One region of the Anaeromassilibacillus sp. D41t1_190614_C2 genome, then DNA from elsewhere that is predicted to be linked to it. Evidence: riboswitches for the same ligand, from Rfam matches in the RefSeq annotation. Region 1 holds a riboswitch; the other holds the start of a gene.
What was found. Region 1 has a riboswitch for FMN ahead of ribD (bifunctional diaminohydroxyphosphoribosylaminopyrimidine deaminase/5-amino-6-(5-phosphoribosylamino)uracil reductase RibD). Riboswitches for the same ligand answer to the same signal wherever they lie in the genome.

Region 1 (15,070 bases):
AGCAGATAAACTCAACGTATCCATCCATACGATCTCTTCATATGAGCGAAACCGCAGCGCTCCGGATGACACAATGAAAATGGAAATCGCAAAACTATTCGATATATCGCTTGACTACCTGCTTGGTTTGGTGGATGAACCTTATTCGTTCCATAGGGCAGAAAACTGTATGCTTCTGCCCGCCGAATTTGAGGATGCAGAGAAAAAAGAGCTCCGCGAATACATCGCTTTCCTGCGATTTAAGCGTGCGCGAAAGAAGCAGAAAAAGCAATCCCGAAAAACGTAAAAGGCCACGGAATGCAACAAGTGCGTCCGCGGCCTTTTGTTTTCCTTATTTCGAATTGCCGATTACCTTCCAATTCTGTTTTAAATAGATTCCTCCGGAGAGTACCGTAAAAAACACGGTAACCGCCATGAGCGCTTCCCCGATCCACAGGAAAACCATCCCGCCCGGTACGCCTCCCACCGAGAAAGCGGAAAGGGTTCCCGCAGCGATCAGCTCCTGTGCATACTGCATCGCCAAGATCAATGCGATGGCAATGATCTGGCTGACCGTCTTGACCTTTCCCCATTTGTTCGCCGCGATCACCACACCCTCGTCCGCGGCAACCAGCCGCAGGGAAGTCACCAGGAATTCACGCGCAATGATAATCAGCACCCACCAGGGGTTGATCAGCCCCAAGCTCACAAAACAAACCAGGGCGGAAATCACCAAGATCTTATCCGCCAACGGGTCCATGAATTTCCCGAAGTTGGTAATCAGGTTCCGGCTTCTGGCGATCTTTCCATCTAAGTGATCCGTATAGGACGCTGCAAGAAATAGGAGCAATGCGATCAAGCAGTTGTGCGGCAGCTCCTGCCACAACAGAGCTCCAACGAAAAACGGCACCATCGCCATGCGCAATACCGTCAGTTTATTGGGCAAGTTCATATCGATACCTCCACGGGGCGCGCTATTCCGCTTCGCCCATCAGGTCGCAGTCCGTACACGCGGTGATGCGCACCCGCACAAACTGTCCCGGGGCGGGCGCGTCTGCGGCCGTGAAATAGACCCTGCCGTCAATCTCCGGTGCATCCGCATAGCTGCGGCCAAACCAGCACTGCGTCTCCTCATCGAAGCCTTCGGTGAGCACGTCAAACACCCTGCCAACCTGTGCCTCGCCCCAATCCTGCATAATCCCCATCTGGGTCTCCATCACACGGCCGGCGCGGCGGCGTTTCTCTTCTTCTTCGATCTGGTTCTCCATCTCGGCGGCGGGGGTATCCTCCTCCTGCGAATAGGCAAAGCAGCCCAGCCGTTCAAAGCGGATTTCTTTGATAAAATCACACAATTCCGCGAAGTCCTCCTCCGTCTCGCCGGGGAAGCCTGCAATCACGGTGGTGCGCAGGACCAGGCCGGGGATTCGCTCGCGCATCTTCCCGATCAGCGCCGTGAGTGTTTCGCGGTCCCCAAAGCGGCGCATGGCCCGGAGCACCGGCCCGCTGCAATGCTGAAGCGGGAGGTCGACGTATTTGACAATTTTTGGCTCCTGCGCAATCGTATCCATCAGTTCTTCCGTCATGAAGTCCGGATAGCAATACAGCAGCCGGATCCACTCCACGCCGTCCACGGTGCCCAACTTATGTAACAGCTCCGGCAGCATCCATTTCTTGTATAGGTCGCGCCCGTAGCGGGTGGTATCCTGCGCGATGACGATCAGTTCCTTTGTCCCGCTTTCCGCCAATGCCTTCGCTTCCTCCAGAATGCTCTCCATCGGGCGGGAGCGGTACGGCCCGCGGATCAATGGGATCGCACAATAGGAACAGCGGTTGTCGCAGCCCTCCGCGATCTTGATATAGGATGAGTAGAGCGGCGTCGAATGGACGCGCTCCCCGCACAGGGGCAGGAGCGTCTTTTCGGGGAACAGCTCCGGATGCTCGCCACGCAGGGTGCGGTCCACCACTTCCACAATGTCGGCGTCCGCTCCAATCCCACAGACCGCATCGGCCTCGGGCAGCTCCTTGCGGATCTCCTGCTGATAGCGCTCCGCCATGCAGCCGGTGACCACGATCGCTTTGATTTGCCCGGCCGCCTTCTGCTTGCCGAGCTCTAAAATCTCCCCGATGGACTCCTTCTTGGCCGCCTCGATAAAGCCGCAGGTGTTCACAATCGCCACATCCGCACAGGAGGCGTCGTCCACCAATTCATATCCTGCCTTTTGCAGACGCGCCATCATCATCTCCGCGTCCACCCGGTTCTTTTCACAGCCGAGGCTGATCATTCCAACAGATGCCATTCTTCAATCCTCATTTTCGTAGTCGATATAGTCCCGCAGCGCTGTGCGGATGTCCTCGCCGCTGTAACCAAGCCGCTGCAGCGCAGCAAACACGCGGCGGCGCCCTTTTTCATCGGAAAGGGACCTCTGATACTTCCGTTCCAGCAGGAACCGGAGCGATTCCTCCGGCTCTGGGGCGAGCTCTTCCACAATTTCCTGGGCGAGCGCGCGGTCGATCCCCTTTTGCAAGAGCTCATATTCCGCACGGCGCGCCGCAAACCGCTTGCGCTGCAGCAGCTCTTCCGCCAAATTGCGCGCATATTGCGCGTCGTTGACCAGGCCGAGCTCTTCCATGCGCTCCGCAGCGCGTTCCGCTGCCTCGCGCCCCGCCGTCCGGGAAATCTTATCCGCCAGTTCCTTTTTGGAGTGGCTGCGGTGCTCCAACAGGTAGAGCGCCTTCTCCTGCGCGCGGTGTGCGTCGCTCCGCTGGATTAGCCGGTACAGCTCTTCGTCGTCGAGCTCCATCCCAATCCGCAGGCCGGATTGCAACAGGGTCTCCGCGTCCAGCTTTGCGGCGAGCTCCCCATCCAGGAACAGGGCCGTCAGGCGTTTCCGCCGCGGCTCCAATGCGGTAACTAACAAAGCATTCCCATCCTTTTATGATTCATGTCTATTCGACGTCGTCGGCCTCTATGTCGATTTTCGCAGCCGCTGCGCGGGAGGCCGGTTTTGCCTCCTCCGCCGCAGGCGCGGGGATCTCCAGCGGTTTCGCTGGGGAAGCGTTCGGCATGGGTACCGCCGACTTGGCATAGAGTTTCCCGACATTTGCGCGAACCTGCTGTTCGATTTCGTCCGCCAGTTCCTTATTGGTGGCAAACAGCGTTTTGACATTGTCGCGGCCCTGCCCCAGGCGCTCCTGCTTATATGAGAACCAGGCGCCGCTCTTCTGCACGATATCCAGCTTGACGGCAAGGTCGAGCAGCTCGCCCTCGCGCGAAATGCCGCGGCCGTACATCACGTCGAATTCCGCCTCACGGAATGGCGGCGCAATCTTATTCTTTACCACGCGCGCACGGGTGCGTGCCCCAACCTGTTCCGTGCCGTTCTTGAGCGTCTCAATGCGGCGGATGTCGATGCGCACCGAGGAATAGAACTTCAAGGCGCGGCCGCCGGGGGTGACCTCCGGGTTGCCGTACATCACGCCCACCTTTTCGCGGAGCTGGTTGATGAAGATCGCCACGCAGTTGGATTTGGAAATCGCACCCGCCAGCTTGCGCAGCGCCTGGCTCATCAAGCGCGCCTGTAGTCCCACGTGGGAATCGCCCATCTCGCCCTCGATCTCCGCGCGCGGAACCAACGCCGCCACCGAGTCGACCACAATCACGTCGATTGCGCCGGAACGCACCAGCGCCTCCGTGATCTCCAACGCCTGTTCGCCGGTATCCGGCTGGGAAACAAGCAGGCCGTCCACGTCCACGCCCAACGCGCGGGCATACACCGGGTCGAGGGCGTGCTCCACGTCGATGAATGCCGCATTGCCGCCGTTCTTCTGCCCCTCCGCGATGCAATGCAGGGCCAGCGTGGTTTTGCCGGAACTCTCCGGGCCGTAGATCTCGACGATACGGCCGCGCGGCAGCCCGCCGATCCCGAGCGCCAGATCCAGGGAAAGCGAACCGGTGGGGATCGCCTCCACATGCATGGCCTCGTTCTGGCCCAGACGCATCACCGCGCCCTTGCCAAACTGCTTTTCGATCTGCGCCAGCGCTGTCTCCAACGCTGCCTTTTTATCCATCGTTTTTCCCGCAGCCGCGCCGCGGCTTTTGTCCATGGCCATTTGATTCCCTCCGGTCTTTTGATTGGAAAAACGCCGGAAGAAGTTCCGGCGTCTCGAAGTGACAAGTCATAAAATAACTTGCATTATTATATCGTATTTTTGAAAGAAAAGCAATGGATGGGGACAAATTTCGAACAAAGTTTCTTGCAAACCTTCTATCTTTTGGCAGGGGGCGCCTTTCAAGCAAAACGCCGGGGATCAGTCTGCACGTTTTAAGGTGCGCAGTAGGTTTACCATTTCAATGGCCCCTTGCGCACATTCCGCTCCCTTATTGCCCGCTTTCGTCCCTGCACGCTCGATCGCCTGCTCGATGGTATCCGTCGTCAAAACGCCGAACATAACCGGGACGCCGCTCTCCAGCGACACATGCGCAATCCCCTTGGAGACCTCGTTACAAACATAGTCGTAGTGGCTGGTGGCGCCCCGGATCACAGCGCCCAGCGCAATTACCGCATCGTACTGCCCGCTCTTTGCCATTTGGCTGGCAACCACAGGGATTTCAAACGCACCCGGCACCCATGCGACAGAAATCGCATCGCCCAGCACGCCGTGGCGCAGCAGGGCGTCTTCACAGCCGCTGAGCAGCTTAGAAACGATAAACTCATTGAAACGGGAAGCTACAATTCCCACACGCATCCCTTGCGCAACCAGTTTTCCTTCGTAAATCTTCATAAGGTTGTTCCTCCTTCACTGGATACATCGGTTTCATAATGTAAAATGTGGCCCATGCGGTGCTGCTTTGTCTGCAAATAGAACAGGTCCTCCGGATTTGCCTCCATCTGGATGGGGATTCGCTCTACAATCTCCATCCCAAAGTCCCACAATTGGTAGATCTTATCCGGGTTGTTTGTCAGGAGCCGTAAGGTCTTTGCCCCCAAGTCCCGCAGAATCTGCGCACCGATAAAATACTCCCGCAGATCTCCAGGAAAACCCAGGGCGAGGTTTGCCTCCAGGGTATCCATGCCTTGGTCTTGAAGCGTATAGGCCTTCAGTTTGTTGAGCAAACCGATTCCACGGCCTTCCTGCCGCATATACAGCAGAATCCCCCGTCCCTCTTTCTCAATCTGCCGCATCGCCGACGCCAATTGCTGGCCACAGTCGCACCGGAGTGAGCCGAAGCAATCCCCCGTCAAGCATTCGGAGTGAACGCGGCACAGCAGCCTCTGTCCATCCCCTATGTCCCCCTTGACCAAAGCAACATGGTGTTCCCCATTCAGCTTGTTGCGGTAGCCATAGGCGGTGAATTCCCCATATTTGGTTGGCAAGCGTGCCACAGCCACCTGTTCTACCAGCTTTTCATGACGTTTGCGGTAATTTTGCAGATCTCGGATGGTGATGAACTTCAAGCCCCATTCCTGCGCCTTCTGCTGGAGTTCCGTGGCGCGCATCATGGTGCCGTCTTCCCGCATGATCTCGCAGCACAGGCCGCATTCCTTCAAACCGGCCAGCCGCAGCAAATCGACCGTCGCTTCTGTGTGGCCGTTGCGTTCCAAAACGCCGTTCGGCTTTGCCAGAAGGGGAAACATATGGCCGGGGCGCCGGAAATCCTCCGGACGTGCCCCTTCTTCAACGCATTTCATCGCGGTGATGGAGCGCTCTGCAGCGGAGATACCGGTGGTTGTGGATACATGGTCGATGGAGACGGTAAACGCCGTCTCATGGTTATCCGTATTGTCGGCCACCATCTGCGGGAGCCGGAGCTTTTGGACATATGCGGCCGACATGGGCATACAGATCAGCCCCTTGGCATGGGTGGCCATAAAATTGATGTTCCCAGTGGTTGCAAACTGGGCTGCACAGATGAGATCGCCTTCGTTCTCCCGGTCGGGGTCGTCGGTACACAAGATCAAGTGTCCCTGCCGCAGCGCCTCCAATGCGTCTTCAATCGAATCATATTGAAACATGGAAATTCCTCCTTAAAATCCGTTTTGCGCCAGAAATTCCAAGGTGACGCCCCTGGATGTAGGCGCCTCCTTCGATGCGCACAAAAACTTCTCCACATATTTTCCAATTACATCCGTCTCCAGGTTGACCGGATCGCCCGGCCGTTTCTCTCCCAATATGGTGGCGCTGGCCGTATGTGGAATAACAGAGACCGAAAAATCCGTCTCTGAAACAGAAGCGACCGTTAGGCTGATCCCGTCCATAGCGATCGATCCCTTCTCAACGATATACCGTAGAACCTGCGGGGCTGCCTCCACCGTATACCAAAGGGCGTTGTCATCCCTCTGGAGGGCTCGGATACAGCCTACCCCGTCGATATGTCCCGATACAATGTGACCGCCGAACCGCCCGTCCGCCGCCATTGCACGCTCGAGGTTTACGCGGCTGCCCACGGAGAGGCATCCCAGGGAAGAGCGGTTGAGCGTCTCGTGCATCACATCCGCTGTAAACCCTCCGGAGTCCTTTGAACAGACCGTCAGGCATACGCCGTTTACCGCAACACTGTCGCCAATTTTTAGACCGTTCTGGATTCGGACAGCCCCAATCGATAATACAGAGGAATGCGCGCCGCGCCGGACCGCGCGGACCGTCCCAATTTCTTCAACAATCCCCGTAAACATTGCCGTCCACCTCGCTTTCCAGCAAAAAGTCCTTTCCAAGTTGGACAACCACCGTATTTTTCAGCCGGACCGCCTGGGAGGGCAGTTCAACCCCTATGCCCGCCACCGGTGTCTTGGCGGCCGCACCGCCGAAGATCTTCGGGGCGATATAAGCTTGAATCTTTTGGACAATCCCCTGCTCCAGCGCCGCCCAATTCAGCGCGCCGCCCCCTTCCAGCAGAAGGCTATCGATGTTTTCCTCTCCAAGCCTCTCCATCAATGCACGCAGATCCACCCGGCCCTCCCGCTCCGGAAGGGTCCAAACCCGGCAGCCAGCGTCCTCCAGCGCTGCCTTCCTCCCCGGCTCCGGGGAGACTGCGGCCAAAATGGTGGGGACTTCCCTGGCGGTGCGTACAATTTGGCTGTGCAGCGGTATCCGTAAATGGGTATCACAGAGAACCCGGATGGGGTTCTTTCCTCCCTCCAGCCGGCAGGTCAGCAAAGGGTCATCCGCGAGGACAGTGCCGATTCCTGCCAGAACTGCCGCATACCGGTGCCTATCCTGATGGACACGCCGCCTGGCCGCTTCGCCGGTGATCCATTGGGAAGCGCCGGTCCGTGTGGCGATCTTTCCGTCCATCGTCATCGCGTATTTCATCACCACATAAGGGCGCCGGGTCTGGATAAAGTGGAAAAACACTTGGTTGAGCGCGTCACAAGCATCCCGCAGGACGCCGGTGGCCACCTCCACCCCTTGGACACGCAACCGCTCCAGGCCTTTCCCCGCTACCAACGGATTGGGGTCTTCCGAACCGACCACCACGCGGGCAATCCCGGCCTCCAGGATTGCATCGGTACAGGGAGGCTGCTTCCCATGATGGCAGCAGGGTTCCAACGTAACATACATGGTTGCGCCCTCCGGCGATTCCGTGCAGGCCTTCAAAGCCTCCCTCTCCGCATGGAGCTCTCCATAGCGCGTATGGTATCCCTGTCCAATGATACGGCCATGCTTTACAAGGACTGCCCCTACCATGGGGTTGGGGTTCGTCCAGCCGCATCCCCGCTTCGCCAGTTCCAGGGCCAAGCGCATATAATCTTGATCTTCCATCTTTCACCTCCGAAAAAAAGAAAAATGCCTTGAACGGTCGTTCAAGGCATCCTGAAATGGCAGGGGGCTTCTGGCCACAGAACATAAAAAAGCTCTGGAATCCAACATTCCAGAGCAAATCCATGCGTGCAGAGACGTTTTTATTCTGCCATACACGATCTTCTTTCATCCAGACTATACGGTCGGCTTCGGAGTTTCACCGAATCATGCCATGCGGCTCGTGGGCTATACCACCGGTGGGGAATTGCACCCCGCCCTGAAGATCCTATTCAATTGAATTGAGTATACTCCTCCTATTGGAAAAAGTCAATCCCTGGGACCCTTTTCGTTTGGCATTTCATCTGCCAGGGCCTTCCCCTCTCATGGCCCCGGATAAAAACATCCTACGACCACGCGGTCCAACCCGTTAAAATCCTTGCGCACTTCGATTTCCCGCACACCCGCCTCTTGGAACAATTCCGTCACGGCCTGCGCCTGTTCTTCCCCGATCTCCACAGCGGCAACGCCGCCGGGCTTCAAACGCGGGACCCATAGCTGCGCAATCGCCCGGTAGAACACCAGCCCATCTTCCCCGCCGTCCAGGGCTGTGCGCGGTTCCTGCTGCACCTCTTTTTGTAGTCCCGCAATCACCCCCGCCTCCACGTAAGGGGGGTTTGACACCACGAGATCTAGCCCGGAAAACGGTGCGGCCGATTCCGGCGACAAGACATCTAATCGGACCGGATGGACGGCCTTGCTTGCCAGCCGGCGGACATTGGCCTCCAAAAACCGGAAAGCATCCGCATAGAGCTCTGCGCAGGATATCTCTAACCCTGGGAGCAGGGATGCAAGCCCGATCGCCACTGCGCCGCTTCCGCCGCAGAGGTCGATCCCTTTCCAAGGCCCTTTCGCGCCGCTGCCCACACGGAGCCGTTCCGCCGCTGTATACACCAGCAACTCCGTCTCCTCGCGCGGCACCAGAACGCCTTCTCCCACGCAAAGCGTAAAATCCATGAACGGCCACTCGCCAAGGATGTACTGCAACGGCCGCCCCTGCGCCCGCATTTCACAAAGCTCCCAATATGCGGCCGCGTGCGCTTCTTCCGCCGGTTCCATCCCATGGATCATCAGCTTTTGGCGATCCATACCAAAGACCTTTTCAAACAGGCAGACAGCATCAAAGGCAGGGGTTTCAATCCCTGCCTTTTCTAAAAGCATCTTTCCCTTTTGATACGTTTGCCGCAGCGTCATGCCGTTTTCTCCTTTGGCTGCTTGGCCTGTAACGGGCATTGCAGATCCGTCCCGTCCTCCGGGATGACCGCCTTCATCGCCTCAATCGCCACTTCGATCATGCTGTCGTCCGGTTCCTTGACTGTCAGCCGCTGCATCCAGAGGCCGGGGGCCGAAATGATGCGCGTGGCAAGGTTGTCATAACGCCCACAGATACGGATAAGCTCATAGCCGATGCCCACCACCACCGGAATACAAAGCAATTTGACCAATGTGCGCAGGATGGGGTTTGTGAACGGGATGAAGAACCCGATGATGACCCCCAGCAGCAGCATGATAATCATAAAGCTCGTACCGCAGCGCGGATGGAAGCGGCTGTGATGCCGCACGTTTTCAACGGTCAGCTCTTCTTCATTTTCATAGCAGAAAATGGTCTTATGTTCCGCGCCGTGATACTCAAACACGCGCTTAATCTCCGACATATGCGCTACAATGGCGATATACGCCACAAAAATACCGATGCGCATCGCGCCCTCAATGATGGAGCGCCATGCTTCAATCCCCGTTCCAAAGAGGTATTGCTCGCACACATTAAACAGCCAGGTCGGCAAAAAGAAAAACAGCACAATGGCCAAGAGCAGGCCCAGGACCGTGCCCACCGCCATAATGGCGTTCATCAGCTTATCGCCAAACACCCGCTCCATCCACTGGTCAAACTTGGAGGGTTCCCCCTCTTCCTCAGCCATCCCAGACTTCTCTGCGGAGATATTCAGCGCCTTAAAGCCTGTGGAAAGGGAATCGATAAAAGCCGCTATCCCGCGGAAAATCGGGAGCCGGAAAATTTTGTACTTCTTCCCCAGGCCGTCCGTCTCCAGGGTTTCAGAAGAAATGGTGCCATCCGGCATGCGCACAGAAATTTCGGTGCGCTTCGGCCCGCGCATCATGATGCCCTCGATCAGTGCCTGTCCGCCGATGGAAGTAATACGTTTTGTCTTTTCTCTAGCCATTCTATTCGGATATCCTTTCTGTGTCCTGCGCGGCGTCCGGCGCCTTTTCGAGGAATGCAGGGATCCGGATGGTTACCACAGTCCCCACATTCTCGTGGCTTTCAATTTCCAGGCTGCCGGAATGCAGCCGCATGATCTCGTCGGCGAGTGCCAGCCCAATCCCGGAACCCCGGACGGTCTGGTTCGCCTTATAAAACTTCTTTTTCACGTTGGGCAGGTGCTCCGGCGGGATACCGCAGCCGTTGTCGCTGATGGCGACCCGGATGTAGCCGTTCTCCTCGGAGGCAACCACGCTGATGGTCCCGCCCTCGCCTGTATATTTTAACGCATTGTCCAGGATATTGACAAATACCTGCCGCAAACGGTTGATGTCCCCCAAGACCGGGGAAAGCATCCGCGGCTCTTCATATAGCAGATACTTGTGTTCGGATTTTGCGCGCTCGCTGAACATATAGACCGCTTCGCCCAACTCGGCAAGAATGTCGATTTTGTCCATTGTCAGGGTCATGCGGCCGCTCTGCATACGCGAAAAGTCGAGCAGCTCCTCCACAATGCCGGACAGCCGTTCGGATTCCCGGATGATGACGCTCATGCCCTTGTCGAAGGTTTCGTCGTCCATACCGCCGCCCTGCATCGTCTCTGCCCAGCCCTTGATGGCAGTCAACGGCGTGCGCAGCTCGTGGGAGACGGAGGAGATGAAATCATTTTTCATCTTTTCCGCCGCGCCCAGCTCCACCGCCATGTCGTTGATGGTGTCGCACAGCTGGCCGATCTCATCGTCGTTGGATTTTTCAATGCGCGCTTTGAAATCGCCCTGTGCGATCCGCCGCGCGGTCGCGCCAATCTCCTTGATCGGCGTGAGGATGGACTTCATAAAATAGTAACTCGAAGTGGAAATAAAAAGCAGGATCACGACGCCCGCCAGGATCAGAATCCCTACCACCATACCGATCTGCTTATCCGCTTCCTCCAGCGAAACAACGTACCGGACGCCGCCCACCACGCTGCCGGCGTCGTTGTGGATCACCCGCGTGACAGCCATCACCTTTTCCCCGCTGGTCAAGCGCCCGGTCCATGTGCCATACCCATTCGCATCGGCCAATGCCTGCTGGTAATCCGGCATGGGCTGGCTTTGATCCGGCGCAAACCCAATGGACGTTGTGATGATATGCCCCTCGGAATTGAACACCATCAACTCCATGCTTTCCTTGTTGGGGAAATTCTCCACATAATTTCGCGCGGCCGTGAGGAAGTCCTGCGAAGAACGTTGCCCGTAATCGGAGAAAACATTGGTCAATTCCCCTGCGCGGCCGTTGATCGCCTGTTGAATCCCATAATAAATATAATTTTGTATGGCATACGAAAGGCTGAAAACCAGCGCGACGATCAAGATCAGTATAACACCAAGGCTGTTCAAAAGCCAGCGTTTTGTAATTCCCTTTACCACCATGCGGGTTTTCCTCCTTTCCTATGGATTCCTCTCTAAATTTATGCCTCCCATTTATAGCCGAGTCCCCAGACCGTCACGATATGCTTTGGGTTACTGGGTTCGTCCTCCACCTTCATGCGCAGGCGGCGTATATTGACGTCCACAATCTTCTCTTCTCCATAGTAGGCTTCCCCCCACACATGCTTCAAAATCGCGGAACGGTCCAGAGCGGTCCCCGGATTGGAGAAAAAGTATTCCATGATCTGAAACTCCACCTGCGTCAGCTCAATGGGCGCGCCGCGCTTCATCAAGGTGCGGTTGCGCAGGTTGAGCGCAAAATCCCCGGACCGGATCTCCTCTTTAAAATTGTTTTCATCGCGCATCTGCGCCAAAGCAACCCGGCGGTAGACCGCATCCACACGCGCCACCAATTCCGACGGGCTGAACGGCTTCGTCACATAGTCGTCCGCGCCCATCATCAGGCCGCTGACTTTGTCCATCTCCTGTGTCCGCGCGGTAAGCATGATAATCCCGATCGAGCCGCTCTGCTTGCGCAGCTCTTTGCAGACGGCCAGGCCGTCGTACTTTCCGGGCATCATGATGTCCAGGATGGCAACGTCAAAATCCTTGCCCTCCCGTTCATAGATTTCCAGCGCTTCCTCCCCATTGGAAGCCTCATATGGCTCGTATCCGGCACGTTTCAGATTAATCACAACAAATTCGCGGATGGCCTGTTCATCCTCTGCAACCAATACTTTTTTCACGGCAGTACACCCTTTCCTACTGAACTTTTAAACGTCCGTCCCACGCCCATTCCCCATGTGAACCTTGCTGGGACCTCTCTCAACAACTCCCATATTTTTATCTTATTCCTGACGGATCAGCTCAAATCCATTTTTGATATCATTGATTGTGAGGGACAGCGCATTATCCGGCGTGGGGATTGCTGCGGCAAACACCAAATTGTTGTTGTCCACAAGCTGGTAATACCCATCCGTCCCCTCCTGGCGTTCCCAACTGTCCTTTGTAAAGACATGTAGGCGCAGCAATGCCGCCCCCATCGCGCCGGAACCGGTGGTTTCATCCGCAACCACCCACTCATAGAAAGTCAGTGTCCGCGTGGAAGGGTCCATCTGTGTGCTGACTTTCCCCCGCCACATGTCCGGCACTAGGAAGGAATACCCATCGGTGTAATCCATTACCATAGAAGCGCTTCGGACCAAGGTCCCTTCGCGCTCATCAAAGCGATGCCAATTCGTCAAATAATTTGTTTCATCCGGAGCGTTATCCGTCGTATAACCAGGCATCGGCGTCACAATGGGGATTTCAATAATCTTGCTATCCCCAATCGTCTGCGACACCGCATGTGTCCTACGCTGGGTATAGTTTGACGTCTGCGCATTGCTGTCATAGAAGGGGGATTGCAAGGTAGAAGCCTCCTTGTCCCAATACAGCATCTCGGTTACCAAGGTATCGGCGCTCTTTCGGCCATCCAATACAACGCCTTTCAAGTTCCCGGATTCACTGATGATTCCTGCCGTAGTGGAGGCATAGCTGGTTACGGTCGTATCCAGATTGGCGGAACCGATGATCTCCAACTGGTCGTCCCGGACCCGCAACAACCGGGCGATCGCAGGTTGGTCGCCGACCGTTACACTCGCGGTAAATATTTCATCGCTGTGGTCATCGTCAAAATCCATAACCACCATTTCTGTGTACGACTGCTCCAGTTTGAGCTCGCACATTTTTCCGTTTTCATAATAGTACACGCAAATGGTCGTCGAGTTATTGAGGTTACTTCCCCAACCGATCACCGCCTCGTCGTGCCCATCGCCGTTTATATCGCCAAAACAGACTTTATCCACTGTAGTGGCCGGGTTATTAAAATCCCCAACCGCCTTCCAGCCATCTTCTGTTTTATGGATAAACATGACATTGATTCCAGCACTGTCGCCTTTTTTCTGATAGAATGCAATGGCATCTTCCTGCCCTGCGCTAACAAGGCTATGCATAATAATTGCAGAGCGGTATTCCCCCCTGCTGGGGTATTTTAAAGTAGGGTTTGCGCCCGCCGATTTTTCCAGTTCGTCGTGGATTTGTGCGCGCTCCCCCGTAGGACGCGGAGGGCGCATCAGCGACTGGGCGTCCAGAGCTGAAAGAGAACAGCCTGAAAAAAGCAGCGAAATGGCCAGTGCCACGGCAACCGCTGCGCACCATATGCGCAATTTATGAGACAACTCACCGCCCCCTTTTTCGATTAAACGCGAACCTTTCTATCGATCTTGCTTGGGAACGAATCCCTTGCCCACCCACGAATATATGGATGTTTATCACTAAATTTTGAAGGGTTTGTTAAAAATAGTTCTAAATTGTCCGTCTATATCTTTGTTATTATAGCATCTTCTACGCAAATTGAACAGTATCAAATCTGTAATTGAATGAGTCAAATGAAATACCGTCTTATTTTCCAGGAACCATTGTGCCAATTGCGTACACAAAAACACCCCTGGCCCTTTTTGAAAAGCGGAAAGCATCTTACAAATACAGCCTTTCCAAACCTTCCTCACACCGCTCTTATTCCGGCCATAGGCAGAAAGGCCCCGCCCTAGGATATCCCAAGACAGGGGCCTCTTTGTTCATAAGGAAAAAACTTTCCTTTTATTTTAGATTAGCCAATCGGACGCACAGCGTCATCCGCGCCTACGGCGGGCGCACAGTGCCTCTCGCGCCTACGGCGTTCCCTACGGAAGCAAACTGTGAGGAGTTTGTTTTCCGCTCCACAGGGAAAACCCTACAGAGGCAGTCGAAAAATTGTTTCATAAAGGCAAAACACACAGCTCCGCAGCACCACATGTGAGAAATAGAAGTATCAAATACAGAAGGACCCAATCCCGGGAGCTTCCAGGATTGGGTCCTTGCTGTTTATTAGGGAAAAGCCTTCCCTTTTATTTTCGATTAGCCAATCGTTACCGTGCAATGCTTGACGGCGTTCTGGCCCGGCAGGGTGGTATAAACGCCCGTGCTCTGGCCCGGCGTGCCGATCGCATAGACTCTGTAATAGTAGTCGTTGCCGATCTTCGCCACGAACTGCGTCTTCAGCACATCGCCGTTGCCGACCGTGAAGCTCGGCGTCATAGCGTTGCCGTTGACAACCGTCATCTTGAAGCAATACGCCTGGCCATGCTTCAGCGTGAAGTTGACCGTCGTGTCGCTGCGGACATATGCGCTCACAGCCGATACATTCTGGCCTGCTGCCACAACACCGGAAGCGCCATATGCATTGCCAACGTTTGCGGACGTGCTGCCATTGCTGGAGCTGCCGGAGTTCGAACCACCGTTGCTCACTTCAACCAGGTTGGCCTTTGCCGCGCGCGCCTGTGCGACCGCGTTGTCCACAACCGCCTGGCCCTCTTCTGCGTCGAGAGTCTCGTCCGCCAGCAGGGTCTTCAGGTTTGCAATGGAAGCTGCAACCGCTGCATAGCTCGTCGCTGTGTAATCGGAAGCGTCCAGTGCTTCGAGCTCATTCAGGATTGCTTCCAGCTCGCTCTTATCTGCCTTCTTGCGCAGCGCCGCCATGGCCTCGGTCAGCGTCTGTGCCGCTTCGTTGATCGTCGCCTGCGCGTCGTCCTTCGTCAGCGCCTTTGCTGCATCCAATGCCGCCTGGAAAGCTTCCTGGCCGTCCGGC
Region 2 (15,070 bases), on a different contig from region 1:
TGTCCAACCAGCGCAAATGCTCCAAGGCGTTCTTCAGTGCGAGCTCCGCTTCACCGTCGTGCCCTTGGAAGGAGAGCACCCAAAAGAGCTTCCCCCGATGGCGGGTGCGCAAAAAATGGAAGGCCAAAAGCCGGAATACCTCTGTCAGCCCAACAATCGCTAAAAGAATCAGAATGGTCTTAAATAGAATTCCCCACATAAAAAATCACCTCATCACAGTTTATGTGACAAGGTGATTTCCGCGCATATTTTTTTCGAAAATCGTACTATTTAAGCGTTAAGCGCCGCCTTGAGCGCTTCTACCCGGTCCCGCTGTTCCCACGGCAGGTTCAGATCTTCGCGGCCCATATGACCATAGTTGGAAATCTGGCGGTAAATTGGGCGGCAGAGGTCGAAATTCTGGATGATCGCGGCCGGGCGCAGGTCAAACACTTTGCGCACGGCATTTTCCAGCTGTTCGCTGGTATAATCGGACGTCCCGAAGGTATCCACCGCAACCGAGATGGGCCGCGCTACACCGATGGCATAAGCAAGCTGCACCTCACATTTCTTTGCCAAACCCGCCGCTACAATGTTCTTCGCGACATAGCGCGCCGCGTAAGCACCGGAACGGTCCACTTTGGTCGGGTCCTTTCCGGAGAAGGCGCCGCCCCCATGACGGCCATACCCGCCATAGGAATCCACAATGATCTTGCGCCCCGTCAAGCCGGTATCCCCCGCCGGGCCACCCACAACAAAGCGGCCGGTCGGATTGACATAAAATTTGGTGTTCTCATCCAACCACTTGGCCGGGATCGCTGCCTTGATCACATGCTCCACCACGTCGGCGCGAATCTGTTCCAACGTGACATCCGGGCTGTGTTGCGTGGACAGCACGACCGTATCCACGCGCACCGGGACGCCGTCTTCGTACTCCACAGTAATCTGCGTCTTCCCATCCGGACGCAGATAGGGCAGCTCGCGGCTCTTGCGCACGTCGCTCAGCTTTTTGGACACCTTATGCGCCAGGGAGATCGCCAGGGGCATGAGCTCCGGTGTTTCGTCGCAGGCAAAGCCAAACATCATCCCCTGGTCGCCCGCGCCGACGCTGTCGAGGGCGTCGGTCGCGCCGTTCTGCGCCTCATAGGATTTATTGACGCCCATGGCGATGTCGGGCGACTGCATATCGATCGATGTGATAACGCCGCAGGTATTGCCGTCAAATCCATATTTGTTGTTGCTATAGCCGACGTCGATGGCCACATTGCGGGCGATCGACGCAATATCCACGTAGCATTCTGTAGAAATCTCACCCATGATGTGCAGCATCCCGGTTGTCGCCGCCACCTCGCAGGCAACATGCGCACGGGGGTCCTGCTCCAAAATCGCATCCAATACCGCGTCAGAAATCTGATCGCAGAGTTTATCGGGATGCCCCTCGGTCACCGATTCGGAAGTGAAAAAATACTTTGCCATGTTGTGTTTGTCCTCCTGTTTGAAAATTGCCATTCTTGTCCATGTCCTTGGAAGCGCGATTGCCCCCTGATTCAAGATTCCAGGTCATAAAAAAGCCGCCCGGAAAACCGAGCGGCCTATAAAGCAACCTCATCTTTCGGTTTACCCGCAGGAATTAGCACCTTGCTTTTAAAAGCAGGTTGCCGGACATCACAGGGCCTGTTCCCTCCGTCACTCTTGATAAGGACATATTCTGTTAGCAGATGTATTATAGCACGGATTGGTATCCCTGTAAAGGGACAAAATAAGAAAAATTCCTATAAAATGTGTCTTAGGACTGGCCAACAAGATCCTTATGACGGCGGACAAACGGCTGCAATGCCTTGAAGACAATCGCTGTAATCACACAGTTGGCCGACGCCTTGATGAGATTAAACGGGATAATGACTGGGATGATCATATCCACGACCGCCTGCATCGGCACGCCCTGGAAATAGCTGGTCAATACCAGATTCAGCGGGATCATCAACGCGGTCATCGCCAAAGTCCCCAGCACCATACCGACGACCGTATCGCGGAATTTGTGGTGCCATCCGCTGAACTGCCCCACCAGGACCACCAGCGCACCGGACGCGACGACGTGCATCACCAGCCCAATCCAGCCATCACCACCTAAAAGGAACGCCTGGATCAGGGAAACCACCAGCAGGATCACCAGTCCCGGTACGGTTCCAAACAACAGCGTCCCCAATAGGATCGGCACATCCGCCATGTCGTACTTCATGAACGGTGCGGCAGGGATAATCGGGAATTGGGTGACCGTTACAAGAACGATTGCAATTGCGGCGAGCATTCCCATTTGCGCCATGCGGATCACATTGTCTTTGGTGTTTGTTTTCATAGATACCTCTCCTTTTTGTGGGCTGTCTACGAAAAAAGCCCCGCGGCAATAACGCCACGGGGCCTAAATACGCATAACGCGCGGTTCTTCTTCCATCCGGACTATACCGTCGGCTTTGGGATCTCACCAAAATCAGCTTTCGCTCGCGGGCTTGTCGGCTAACGCCGCATTACCGCCGGTGGGGAATTGCACCCCGCCCCGAAGACAGCTCTTAAATTTGTTAATATTATAACGCTCTTCCATGCGTCTGTCAATCCTTAGAACGATATTTTTCCGGAATTACTTGCTCCACCATGTTTTGTATGTAAGATAAGCTAAAGGAAGAATCGTATTGGCGCACGCCGTGCTGTTGCGCCAATGCCTCCGAATATTGTTCGAGCGGATAAATGGTTATATCCCGGAAATAGTCGCCGTAATGGGTGACAATCGGTTCGAAACGGACGTCCGTTATGGAGGTCTTCCCGCTTTGCAGCTCTTTCTCCACGGTCACCTGGAGCATCCCGCCCACCATGCTCATCGCGCGATCCTGCGCCGAGACAAAATTTCCCAGGGCATAGACCACCGGACATTGCGCGCCATCCGAAGCGCGTTCCAACATAGCCACCGGCTGTAAGGTATGCGCATGGTTTCCGAAAATAATATCCGCGCCCCAATCCACCAGATTTTGGGCCAGCTCCTGCTGCTTCTGGGTGGGGGTATGGGTATACTCTGTCCCCCAGTGGACGGACACCACTACAACGTCCGCCATGGATTTCGCCTTCTGGACCAACCGCTTCAGAAGGTCCGTCTCCTTGGTCAAGAGGATGTGATAGGGGGAATCCTTCGGCAGAAACAGGCCGTTGGTCATCTCCGTCACACCGATGTGCGCTGTCTTGATGCCGTTTTTCTCTATGATGCGGATGTTTTCCAAGTCCGCATCGCTTCGGTACGCCCCCACCACGGCGGCATTCTTTTTGTCCCAAGTGTCCAACGTGGCGCGCAGCCCCTGTTCGCCCTGATCCAGTATATGATTGTTCGCATGGTTGATGACATCAAAACCGATCTTCACCAGCTCGTCCCCCAATTCCGCCGGCGAATTGAACCGCGGGTATCCGGATAAGGGCAGGATATCGCCCGCCAGCGGCGTCTCTTGGTTGATGACCGCGACGTCCGCCTGTTGGATATAGGGGGCAACCCGCTCATATACCGGGGAAAAGTCATAGCCTGTCCCGCCGGCGCGCCGGTTGGCCTGTTTGTAAATGCCGTCGTGGATTAGGTTGTCGCCCACCCCGAGGATTGTGATCGAGGCGGTCTCCGGCTCCGGCAAAGGTTCGCTTTCCAAAGGCTTGTCCGGAGGCGGTGCAGACGGCGTTTCCGGCTCCAGCTCCTGTGACGGTTCGAACGGTTCCTCCGCTGGCTGTGAAACGCTCTCTTGTGGGATCTGCTCTGTATTCTGAATCCGCCCCGTGGTGGTCAGCAGAAGGAAAGCAGCAACGCACAGCAAAACAGCTAAGCCCGCTGTGGACATCCGCAAAATGACCGTCCCCATGCGCACCGGTAATGGGCGGGGATTCTTCCGGTAATACTTTGCTTTTTTCATATCGGGTTCTCCTGTATTGATACCGTCCATGGCGGCCGATATACTTCATCGGCCGCGCCATTCTCTACTTGGATTATACATCAAACTGCGGAAGAAAGCCATGAAAACCGTATGACGGATTCCGACAGAAACAGCCGCCGTGAAGGATCGGCTCCACAGCGGCTGATCGAAAGGATCTCCAGAACCAGTTATGCCGGGTAAACCAGGTTCCGCTCGTCCCAATCTTCGATGATGGGCAGGAAGTCCTGCGCCTCTTTTCGCGCTCCTGCCAGATCGTGCTCCAAGTAGTTGCCGCATTCTTTGGCCGTCGCCCCGGGGATCTCCCCTTCATACTCTGCAATCTGCCGGAAAATCGAGCGGATCAGGCGCACCGCGTCCGCCTCCTCCATGTCCTTGAGCAGGAAATAGCAGCCCGTCCGGCAGCCCATCGGCCCAAAGTAGATCACATGGTCCTTCCACTCCGAATTGCGCGCAAAGGTCGCGAACAGGTGCTCCAGGGTGTGCAGCGCCGCGTTTTCCAAATAGGGCGGCGTATTGGGGCGGCGCATACGGATGTCATACGTTTTCACGTCCCCGTCGATGCGGGAGAGGTAAATGCCGGGTACCAATTTGTCGTGGTCAATGCAAAAGCTTGCAATTTTATCCATACGATTTCCTCCATTTTTGTTTGAATCAGATGATTGGATCTCAGCCAAAGGAACGGCCTCCCGTGAGCTTATCCAGATCTATCCCTGCAAAAAATCCGTTGATCAGTTCCAAAGCATCCTGAATGGACCGTTCATACACATCGAAAAAGCTTTCGTTCTTGGGCTCTCCATTCTCCGGCCAGCGCCATGTTCCCAGCAACGTGTTGGCGTAATCGAAATCATCCCCTTCGCCCACGCCGCGGATATGGCACGAAAGGAGATGCTTCCCGCCATGCTTCTTTTCCCAACGCTCCACCAGCGATTTTTTCAAGCTGGTACGGTCGTTCAACCATCCCAATGCTGTGTGCGCATCTCGGATTGCCTGCTCCACCAGGGGTTTCGCATTCGATACGCCAAACCGTACATGCAGCAAAAACGCATAGAGTGTGGCAATCTCTGCCTCCACCTGTGGGTCCTTCGGGAGCGTCTTTTTGAGGGAAAACTCAATTGGAAGCGCCCCGGCCTCATAGCGCAGCAGGATCACGTCGAGCGCCGACTCCAATTCGTGGTGTGCAATCTGCTCATCTTGCTCCGGTTGAACCTGTAACAGTTCGCGCGCATGCGCCCGCACAAACGGGTGACAGGTCCGGTCTGCCGCATAATGGCAGAGGAATCCCGCGATATAGCTTTTTACGATCTCCGAAGGGTGGGACTCCGCATAACCGCGCAAAATGGATAAGGTCTGAACGACCTCTTCCTGGTGCAATCGTTCCCCGTAAACAGAGAGACTCTCCCCTTTTTGCCAAGGCAAAACACGGTGATAAAAAAGGAAGTCCGGTCCCTGTGCGCCCCACAAAAGCGCATCGCGGTTGGCCGTATCTGGTTTCCAGAGTTCCAGCACCCGCAGGACGTGGTAGTAATGTGTGATTGCCGCAGGCATATGCATCCCTCGCTTTCCGTCTCCGCCATTCATAAAAATAGGAGACATCCCAAAAGATGTCTCCTATTGTAGCACAATCGATTTTCTTTTTAAAGGACTTTGGACAAAAAGTCCTGCAGACGCGGATTCTTTGGATGTGTGAAGAACTCGTCCGGCTTGGCCTCTTCCAAGACCTGACCCTCATCCATGAAGAGGACACGCGTGGCTACCTCGCGGGCAAAGTTCATTTCATGCGTGACGACCACCATGGTCATCCCTTCGTGCGCAAGCTCTTTCATGACCTGAAGCACTTCCCCGACCATCTCCGGGTCCAAGGCGCTGGTCGGTTCGTCAAAGAGCATCACATCCGGCTCCATCGCAAGTGCGCGCACAATGGCAATGCGCTGCTGCTGGCCGCCAGAGAGCTGGGAGGGATAGGCGTTTGCTTTATCCTCCAGACCAATGCGCTTCAAAAGCTGCATCGCCTTATCGTCCGCCTCTTTCTGCGTCTTGATCTTGAGCGTCACAGGTGCAAGCGTGATGTTTTTCAACACGGACAGGTGCGGAAACAGATTGAAGTGCTGGAACACCATGCCCATTTTGCGGCGGAGCTGGTCTACATCGCAGCCGGGAGCGTTGATCTGCGTCCCTTCAAACCACACCTCGCCCCCGGTGGGCATTTCCAGCAGGTTCAGGCAGCGGAGAAAGGTGCTCTTTCCGGAGCCGGACGGCCCCACGATCACCACCTTTTCCCCTTTTTGAATCTCCTGGTTGATCCCCTTGAGCACATGAAGGTCGCCCCGCAGGGTATGGAACGTCTTTTCCAAATTTTTAACGCTTATCATTTTAACGTTTATCACTCTGGTGCAGCCTCCTTTCGAGCTTGGACAGGCACGTAGTCAACAGGATGACCAGCACCAGATAAACCGCCGCCACCAGGAACAGGGGCAGGAATGCATCGTATGTAATACTGCGGATAATATCGCCGCCCTTGGTCAGATCCTGAATGCCGACATAGCCGGCGACGGAAGTCTCCTTCAAAAGGGCGATAAACTCATTGAAGACCGCGGGAGCGACATTTTTAAATGCCTGCGGCAAAACGATCTTGCTCATGGTTGTCCGGCCGTTCAACCCCAGGGAGCGCCCAGCCTCGATCTGGCCACGGTCCACGGACTGGATGCCGCTTCGAATGACCTCGGCAACATAGGCGCCGGAATTGATACCGAACGACAGCATTGCCACCAGAAGCGTTTCCCCGCTGGCGAAGATGAAGTACACCATAATCATCAACTGCACCAGCACAGGGGTGCCGCGGATAACCGTCAAGTATAAACCGCAAATTTTATTGAGGATGCGCAGTTTCTTTGGGTTATTCTGATGCGTGATGCGCACCAGGGCGACCAACGTACCCAGGATGATACCGATGATGACAGCCACCAACGTGATTGCCACCGTGTTGCCAAATCCCTGTACGATGTACATATACCGGTCTTTTAAAATAAAATCATCATAGAACTGCTGTCCCAGATCGGAGAAAAAGGACAGCGGAAGCGATGCGAAAAGTGTCTGCATGACGACCTCCCCATAAAACAGAAGCAGGCAGAAAAGCCGCTGCTCCTATCAAAGGGTCCAGCCGCTCTTCTGCTGTCTCTTGTTTCTTCTAAATTTATTCAGCGCTGATGTACTTGCTGACGATCTCATCCATCTCGCCGCTGTCCTTCATCTCCTGAAGGACTTCGTTGACCAGCTTCTGCAATTCCGTGCTGCCCTTCGGCATGGCAATTGCATATTCTTCGCTCGTGAGCGCCTCATCCAGCTTCTTGATCTTATCGCTGTTCTTTTCCACCAGCTTTTCAGCCGGGAAATCGTCGATGACAACCGCGTCAATACGGCCAGCGAGCAGGTCGGAAACTGCCTCCATGCCCTTGCTGTAACGCTTCACTTCTGCCACAGAAATGTCGTTCTCTCCGTCCTCGTTGGTGCAATACTGGTCGCCCGTGGTGCCCAGCTGGACGCCGACCGTCTTACCGTTCAGATCGGTACGGGAAGTGATGTCACTGTCATTCGTCACAATGATCGCCTGGGAAGCGTCGAAATACGGATCGGAGAAATCCACGTTCTTTTTGCGGTCCTCGCTCGCAGTCATACCCGCTGCAACGATGTCCGCTTTGCCGGACTGCAACGCTGTGATCAATGTGTCAAATGCGATGTCGCTGACTTCCAGCTCTACGCCCAGCTTATCGGCAATTTTTTGGGAAATCTCAATGTCGATGCCAACGACCTCGTCGCCATCCTTGTACTCAAACGGCTCAAACTCCGCATTGGTTGCCATGTACAGCGTTCCTGCATTTTGAATGTCCTCCGGCGTCTTGACTTTGCTGCCGCAAGCAGACATCGGAACCATCATGGACACCGCCAGAAGGAATGCTAAAATCTTCTTCCCTGTTTTCATAAATCGTACCCCCAAATTCGTTACTGAAATCTTCTCTCATTCTATCGCATAAATATTCATATTTCAAGCATACTTATGCGGTCTTCGAAATTTCAGAAGATTTAATAACTTACTAGATAAAATTCGAATAATTTTGTGGAACTTGCAAGCCGCAAGACTCCAAAAGTATACAGAAATCCTCTGGAACTGGCGCGATTATGCACATTCTTTCCCCAGTCACCGGATGTTGGAAGGTTGCCTGTGCACAGTGAAGTGCCTGGCGGCCAATATATTCCCGGCTCCCGCCATACAGATCGTCCCCTGCTAAAGGGTTCCCTCTGTTGGACATATGCACGCGGATTTGATGTGTCCGACCGGTTTCCAGCCGGAAAGCCGCCAATGTATGACTCTTTGAGCAGCATAAAGCACGCCAATGCGTCACCGCGTGGATTCCGTTTTCCGAAACACAGCGCTGGATCGTATGTCCCGGCAATCGCTCAATTGGGCCGTTTTCCGTCCCGCTTCCCGTCAGGATACCTTCGCATACTGCCAAATAGACTTTTTCGATCCCATGCGCCAAGCGCGCTGCTGCATAGGTGTTCTTCGCCAAAACCAATACGCCGGTGGTATCCCGATCCAGCCGGTAGACCGGCCGGAAGGCGCAGCATGCATCTTTTTTCTGAAAATATGCGGCGGCGGCGTTCGCTAAGCTGTCCCGGTCGTGCCCAGGAGAGGGATGCACCGGCATCGCCGCTGGCTTGTCAACCGCCAAGAGATCCCGGTCCTCATAGAGTGGGGCCAAAGGAAGATCCACCGGTTCCGGACAGGCACCGTCCGCGGGAAGCGCAAGCTGTACTTGGTCGCCAGCCTGCAAAACCTTTCGTACCGTCGCATGGACGCCATTGACTGTAATTCCCAGAGGTTCCTTCTTGAGATCGGTCAAAAGCCGGGCGGATACCCCGCAAAAATGGCGCAAAAACCCTTTTAACTGTGCAGCATCGTATGCTTCCGGCACTGTGAACGTCAGTTTTCTCATGGAACCTCCCCGCGGGTAGACAAAAAGAACGGCGGCAAGCCCATCCGCACACCGCCGTTCTGTCCCACAAAACGATTTATTTTACTTCGACGGTCCAACCAAACTCGTCCTTAATTTTACCCCACTGGATTCCAGTGAGGGTATCGTACAACTTCTGGGAGAGCGGACCGATTTCCCCATTGTTGATCTCCATGATGTCGTCGCCCCACTTCAAGTGGCCAATCGGGGAGATAACTGCCGCCGTACCAGTACCGAACGCCTCTTTCAGGCGGCCTTCTGCCGCTGCATCCGCAACCTCCTGGATCGAAAGCCTCCGCTCCGAAACCTTCATCCCCCAGGACTTCAACATCTCAATGCAGGACATACGGGTAATGCCGGACAGGATCGAACCCTGCAACGCGGGTGTGACCACTTCGTCGTCAATGACAAAGAAGACATTCATAGTGCCGACTTCTTCGATGTATTTGCGCTCCACGCCGTCGAGCCACAGCACCTGGGTATAATCCTGCTTCTCCGCCTCATCCTGCGCCTTCAAGGAAGCTGCATAGTTGCCCGCCGTCTTCGTGAAGCCCATGCCGCCGCGCACCGCACGGACATAATTGGTCTCCACATAAATCTTGACCGGATCGAGCCCTTCCGGATAGTACGCGCCTACCGGGCAGCAGATGACCATGAACAACAGATGGTGCGCCGGATGTACGCCGATGTGAGGATCGACGCCAATGATAAACGGGCGAATATAGAGGGACGTCCCCTCTTCACTGGGCACCCAGTCCTTTTCTACGGAGACGAGTTTTTCAATCGCTGCCTTCGCAAGCTCCTCGTCGATCGGAGGAATGCACAGGCGGTCATTGGAAACATTCAGGCGGGCCATGTTTTTATCCGGACGGAACAGCAAAATTCTGCCATCCTGCGCGCGGTAAGCCTTCATGCCTTCAAATACGGACTGGCCGTAATGCAGGCACATGGCGGAAGGATCCATTTCAATCGGCCCATAAGGAACGATGCGGGGATCGTGCCAACCCTGCCCCTCGTCGTAGTTCATAATAAACATGTGGTCGGTGAAAATGGTTCCGAACGGAAGGGGCGCGCCCGGAGCCGGCTTTTGTTTCGGATTTTTTGTAAGTTCCACTCTGATTTCCTGCATGGTAAATGCCCTCTTTCTGATTATTCCCGTTTATTGTACCATCATTTTTCGGGGATTTCAAGCTGTTACTGTGCGAAAGGCACAGCAAATTTCTCCACAGATTTGATAAGATTTGATCTGTTTTTTAGAGGGAACTCCAAATTCTTCCCCTTGCTACAATCTTATCTATCAAATTTGCATTTCTCCATCGCTATTTTCATTTTGCACAGAAGCATCAAATATCCTGCATAAATGCTGTTCCATGGTTACGCAGCCCCTTGGGATAGCGATTCTTCAAACGGCCTCCCGAGCATTTTCCAAACCCGGTGACAATGCCGTCCACCGCCACGCCGGTATAGCCCTTATAGGAATCGGGCGCTTCCAGCTCTTCCCCGTGCAGGAATGCAGCGATCCGTGGGTCACTGTGGGATAGCTCGAGTACCACACGCAGTTCCTGGGGCTTTGCCGCCATAAACGCCGCATGTGCCGGTTCGATTCGTTTCTGAAAGGTGCCCAACAGCACGCCAGCCCGCAACACCCCGAGGCCCTTCATCTGGGGAAGGCCGTTTGGCAAAAGCAAGAGGTTGTCGCCGATCTGTTCCATTGCCCCCTTGGGCGCTTCTCGATAGATCAGCTCACAGCAGGCTCGCGCCTCCTTACTCGGCTTTTGATAGGAATAGGGCGCCGGCGCATCGCCGTTTTCGGATATCCGCTGTAACTTCGCCACAAAATGGCCCTCGCCGCCATCCAGCGGCAGGATGCGCCGTGTTTGTGGAATCGTGCCCGGCCGTCCGAAAGAGACGCCGCAATCCACCAGTGCAAAATCGCAATGTTCCTCCAAAAACGCAGAGATCACCCCTTCGTTTTCCTCAGGGGAGAATGTGCAGGTCGAATAGACCAGAATGCCACCCTCCCGCAGGGCCTGCGACGCACTCTCCAAAATCGCAAGCTGGCGCACAGCGCAAGTCTTTACATGCTCGGGACTCCATTCCTGTATCGCCCGTTCGTCGCGCCGGAACATTCCTTCACCGGAGCAGGGGGCGTCCACAAGCACTTTGTCGAAGAAACCCGCCAACGCGCCGCAAAGCACCTCCGGACGGCAGCAGGATACGACCGCATTTCGCACACCCATTCGCTCCACATTGGAGAGCAACGCATTTGCCCGGTTTCGGACGATCTCATTGCTCCAGAGCAAGCCTTCCCCCGCCAATAAAGCGGCGATCTGTGTGGACTTTCCTCCCGGTGCTGCGCAGAGGTCCAGCACCCGCTCACCGGGCTGCGGAGCCAACACAGTGACAGCCGAAGCCGCGGACGGTTCCTGCACATAAAATGCACCCGCATGGTGCAACGGCAACACGCCCAGATGCTCCGCCTCCTTTGGAACATAATAGGAAAGCGGCGAAAACGGCGCCGCTGTGACCGGAAACGGCAGGGCCGAGCGGAGAAGATCTTCCCCACATTTTTGGGGATTCAAGCGGATTCCCCGCAAGTGCGGCTTTTCATAACAGGCGAGAAAGACCTCATATTCCCTGCCTAATGTCTCTTTCATGCGGTCGCAAAATGCCTGTGGCAATGTTGTCATGTCTGTTTCTTCCCTTCTTGAACGTCTCTTTCTTTCCATCTTTTCTCGCTTTTCGTGGGCATCCGGCAATACCGCTTTCAGGATGGCAACACCACGCCATACTGCTCAAAATTTTCCCGCGCCTCTTTCAGGGTCAAACCATGGTTTTCGTCGCTGGGCTCTTCTTCCCCGGATAAGAACACATCGATTTCCCAATAACAAATCGGACAAATGTAGGAAATCATATCTTTGTGGCTGGGAATGGTTCGATCCCCGCAGCATGTACAAGGCGCACCGTTCTCCACATGCGTCCGTTCCTCTTCGTTGTCTGGCCGGTTCCCCTTCTTTTCCCATAGGGCGGAACCCTATTTTGGGCCTTTCTCAATGCCGTCACCTCCTTGCATAGTTCGCATCATTGGATTTCGCACATTTTTTGAAAGCAAAATCGCATAATTCCTCTTTCCAAAACCAATAATAAGTGCGCAAAGGGGGTGAATACACATGAACAGCAATTACAATAACAGTCAGAACAGTTCCCAGAATCGCTCTAGCCAGAACAGCTTGCAGAACAATTCCCAGAACCGTTCCAGCCAGAATGCCAAGAACAGCACGCAGAACCGCTCTAGCCAGAACAGCCAGAATTGCAAGAATGGCACCAATCAGTGCAGCGGTCAGAACAACAGCCAGAACAGCAACAACTAACGTTCCATTCTGACGATCGCCCATTTTTCACAGATGCCGCTTGCCGTGCAAGCTGCATCTGCGGGAATGGGTGCGAGAAATCCCCAGGCTATATGTAAGAACAGGCGGCTTTGTTACACGACAAGGCCGCCTGTTTTCTCATGTCCTTTTGTGAGAGGATTCTCTTTTTTTACGGCTATCTTTTAAAATTTGCCGCAGAGATTTGTCGTCCGGCTTTTCTTCCCGGAATCCTTCCCCTGTGATTTCCCCCGCCTCGCCTACGATCACAAATGCGTTTGGGTCCACCGCATGCACAATATCATTGACCTTGCACACCTCATAACGCCGCACCGCGCAAAGCAGCATTTCCCCCTCGCGCCCGCTGTAAAGGCCGCGGGATTTTAGCGCTGTAACGCCGCGATCGAGCTCGATCAAAATCCGTTGGGCAATTTCCTGGTTTTTTTCTGAAATGATAAACAGCACCTTGCCATTCCCCATATCCGTACCATAGAGGATGGTATCAATCAGCCGGGTTGAGACAAAAATGGTAATCAGCGCATATAATGCGCTTTCCATGCTCTGGAATGCAAAACCCGAAAATGTGATAATAACAAAGTCCACGCCAAGCATGAGCTTTCCCATGGAGAGGTGGCGGAAATGCCGCCCTAACAGGCGCGCCACCATGTCTGTGCCACCCGTAGTCCCACCGCGCATGAAGACCAAAGCAAGGCCTGTTCCCTCCAGCACACCGCCAAATATGGCGGCCAGCATGGGGTTTCCTTCATAGGGGGGCACTACATATCCTATCAGATCAATTGCCGCAGAGGATAACAACGTCGCCACGAAGGTTTTCGCCACCATCTTATAGCCAATTTCCGTAACCGCCCAAAGGAATATCGGGATATTGATGAGGAAAGCAGTCGTACCGATCGGCGTGTGGAACAAATAGTTCAACACGATGGACAAGCCCGTCACCCCTCCAGAGGCAATTTGGTTCGGCGCAGTAAACATTTTCACCGATACTGCATAGACCAAGCTTCCCGCTACAAAAAACAAGATATCCTTGGCAAGCGCTTTGGATCGCTCCTGTCTCCACGAAATCTTCATAGCACCCCCTCCTCTCATGTCAACGTCTCATTTTTCCATCAAATGCTGCCCATCCTCCTCATCCAACGCCTCACATGCAAGCTGAAACAGCTCGCGAAGGCGCTGTAAGTTGCCGGTCAGATAGACATAACCGAACAGCGCTTCAAAGGCCGTAGCCGCATGGTAATCCGCAACCTTGGCATTCTTCGGCACATGCCCCACATGCGCATTCCGTCCGCGGTTGTATAACGCTGCCTCTTCCTCCGTCAGCATGGGAAGAAGCTTTTTGGCCGCGGCAGCCTGGGCGCCGCAGCAGACCTGCTCCACCGAGCGCTTATGCAGCTTGTTAACCGGGCAATTGCCCTGGCAAACCAGCTTTTCCCGTACGAAAAGTTCGAACACACCGTCCCCCACAAACGCCAGCGTCAAAGGGCTAAGCTGTTTTGGGTCGCACTGGGCACCAAATAACCGTTCCAAACGTATCACTCCACAAAATCGAATTCAATTTCATAAATGCTGACGGTATCGCCCTCCTGGATACCCGCATCCCGAAGGGCGTCAATCACGCCAGTCTGGATAAGAACACGCTGGAAATATTGCAGCGATTCGTAATCGTCGAAATTGACGGAGTTGATGACCTGCAACAGCCATTCGCCCTCCACCATATAAACGTTGTCCTGTTTGGTGATCTTGACGGCATTCTTTTCAAAGTCCTCCACCGGCTTCTGCGGCAGGGGCTCCGGCTCATAGCGCTTGACCGGCGGCAGCTTACTCAGCAGCTCGGAGATACGGTTGAGAAGCGGGTCCACATCGTAGCGGATCGCCGCCATGATGGGAAAGAACTCGTATCCCTTGCCCTCCACATAATTCTTAAAGTCCTCAATTTGTTCATCCGTGGCAAGGTCGCACTTATTGCCCGCTACCAGCATGGGACGCTCTGCCAATTCCGGATTGAACTTTTTCAGTTCCGTATTGATGATCTCAAAATCCTGTTTGGGATCGCGGCCTTCGCTTCCTGCAACATCCACAATGTGGACCAAAAGACGGCAGCGGTCCACGTGACGGAGAAACTGGTGCCCCAGCCCAACCCCTTCGCCCGCGCCTTCAATCAGGCCGGGGATGTCCGCCATCACAAAGGAGCGGCCATCTTTCAGCCGCACCACGCCGAGCACCGGTGTAATGGTCGTAAAATGATAGTTGCCAATGGTCGGCTTCGCCTCGCTCACGACGGAAACCAGGGTCGATTTGCCCACATTCGGATAGCCAACCAGCCCGACGTCTGCCAAAAGCTTCAGCTCCAGGATTAGCTCAAAGCTTTCTCCCGGCGTGCCCGGTTTCGCAAAACGCGGCGTCTGACGGGTTGGCGTGGCGAAATGGATATTCCCCCAACCGCCGCGGCCGCCCTTTGCGATGACCTGCGGCTCATCGCTGGAGAGGTCCGCAAGAATGCGTCCGGTCTCGGCTTCCTTGACCAAAGTGCCCCGCGGCACGCGGACGATGAGATCCTTGCCGCTCTTGCCATTGCAGCGCGCACCGCGGCCATTTTCCCCACTCGGGGCTACATATTTGCGCTTATAGCGGAAATCCGCCAGCGTGGAGAGGTTGTCGTCCACCTGGAAGACAACATTGCCGCCCTTTCCGCCGTCGCCGCCGTCCGGCCCGCCGGAGGCCACATACTTCTCCCGATGGA

Region 2: another riboswitch for FMN. It lies ahead of I2G69_RS10860 (ECF transporter S component); the one in region 1 lies ahead of ribD (bifunctional diaminohydroxyphosphoribosylaminopyrimidine deaminase/5-amino-6-(5-phosphoribosylamino)uracil reductase RibD).

The regions. Positions count from the first base shown of each region.
Region 1 covers NZ_JADMOD010000023.1:9,453-24,522, reverse strand. Annotated here, with positions in the region: gene I2G69_RS13565 (helix-turn-helix domain-containing protein) at 1-286, shown strand, start outside; gene pgsA (CDP-diacylglycerol--glycerol-3-phosphate 3-phosphatidyltransferase) at 332-931, opposite strand; gene rimO (30S ribosomal protein S12 methylthiotransferase RimO) at 954-2,276, opposite strand; gene I2G69_RS13550 (regulatory protein RecX) at 2,280-2,897, opposite strand; gene recA (recombinase RecA) at 2,926-4,089, opposite strand; gene ribH (6,7-dimethyl-8-ribityllumazine synthase) at 4,288-4,761, opposite strand; gene I2G69_RS13535 (bifunctional 3,4-dihydroxy-2-butanone-4-phosphate synthase/GTP cyclohydrolase II) at 4,758-5,993, opposite strand; gene I2G69_RS13530 (riboflavin synthase) at 6,006-6,653, opposite strand; gene ribD (bifunctional diaminohydroxyphosphoribosylaminopyrimidine deaminase/5-amino-6-(5-phosphoribosylamino)uracil reductase RibD) at 6,634-7,740, opposite strand; FMN riboswitch at 7,894-8,008, opposite strand; gene prmC (peptide chain release factor N(5)-glutamine methyltransferase) at 8,101-8,970, opposite strand; gene I2G69_RS13515 (DUF1385 domain-containing protein) at 8,967-9,956, opposite strand; gene I2G69_RS13510 (sensor histidine kinase) at 9,958-11,406, opposite strand; gene I2G69_RS13505 (response regulator transcription factor) at 11,445-12,149, opposite strand; gene I2G69_RS13500 (VCBS repeat-containing protein) at 12,252-13,622, opposite strand; gene I2G69_RS13495 (glycoside hydrolase family 97 catalytic domain-containing protein) at 14,341-15,070, opposite strand, start outside.
Region 2 covers NZ_JADMOD010000013.1:79,428-94,497, reverse strand. Annotated here, with positions in the region: gene I2G69_RS10870 (hypothetical protein) at 1-199, opposite strand, end outside; gene metK (methionine adenosyltransferase) at 271-1,455, opposite strand; SAM riboswitch class I at 1,582-1,681, opposite strand; gene I2G69_RS10860 (ECF transporter S component) at 1,766-2,335, opposite strand; FMN riboswitch at 2,416-2,545, opposite strand; gene I2G69_RS10855 (CapA family protein) at 2,586-3,914, opposite strand; gene I2G69_RS10850 (S-ribosylhomocysteine lyase) at 4,103-4,561, opposite strand; gene I2G69_RS10845 (zinc dependent phospholipase C family protein) at 4,602-5,513, opposite strand; gene I2G69_RS10840 (amino acid ABC transporter ATP-binding protein) at 5,570-6,304, opposite strand; gene I2G69_RS10835 (amino acid ABC transporter permease) at 6,306-7,031, opposite strand; gene I2G69_RS10830 (basic amino acid ABC transporter substrate-binding protein) at 7,126-7,911, opposite strand; gene I2G69_RS10825 (RluA family pseudouridine synthase) at 8,024-8,926, opposite strand; gene I2G69_RS10820 (branched-chain amino acid aminotransferase) at 9,003-10,073, opposite strand; gene I2G69_RS10815 (RsmF rRNA methyltransferase first C-terminal domain-containing protein) at 10,288-11,634, opposite strand; gene I2G69_RS10810 (CPCC family cysteine-rich protein) at 11,712-11,918, opposite strand; gene I2G69_RS10805 (hypothetical protein) at 12,115-12,315, shown strand; gene I2G69_RS10800 (YitT family protein) at 12,454-13,401, opposite strand; gene I2G69_RS10795 (Mini-ribonuclease 3) at 13,429-13,857, opposite strand; gene obgE (GTPase ObgE) at 13,863-15,070, opposite strand, start outside.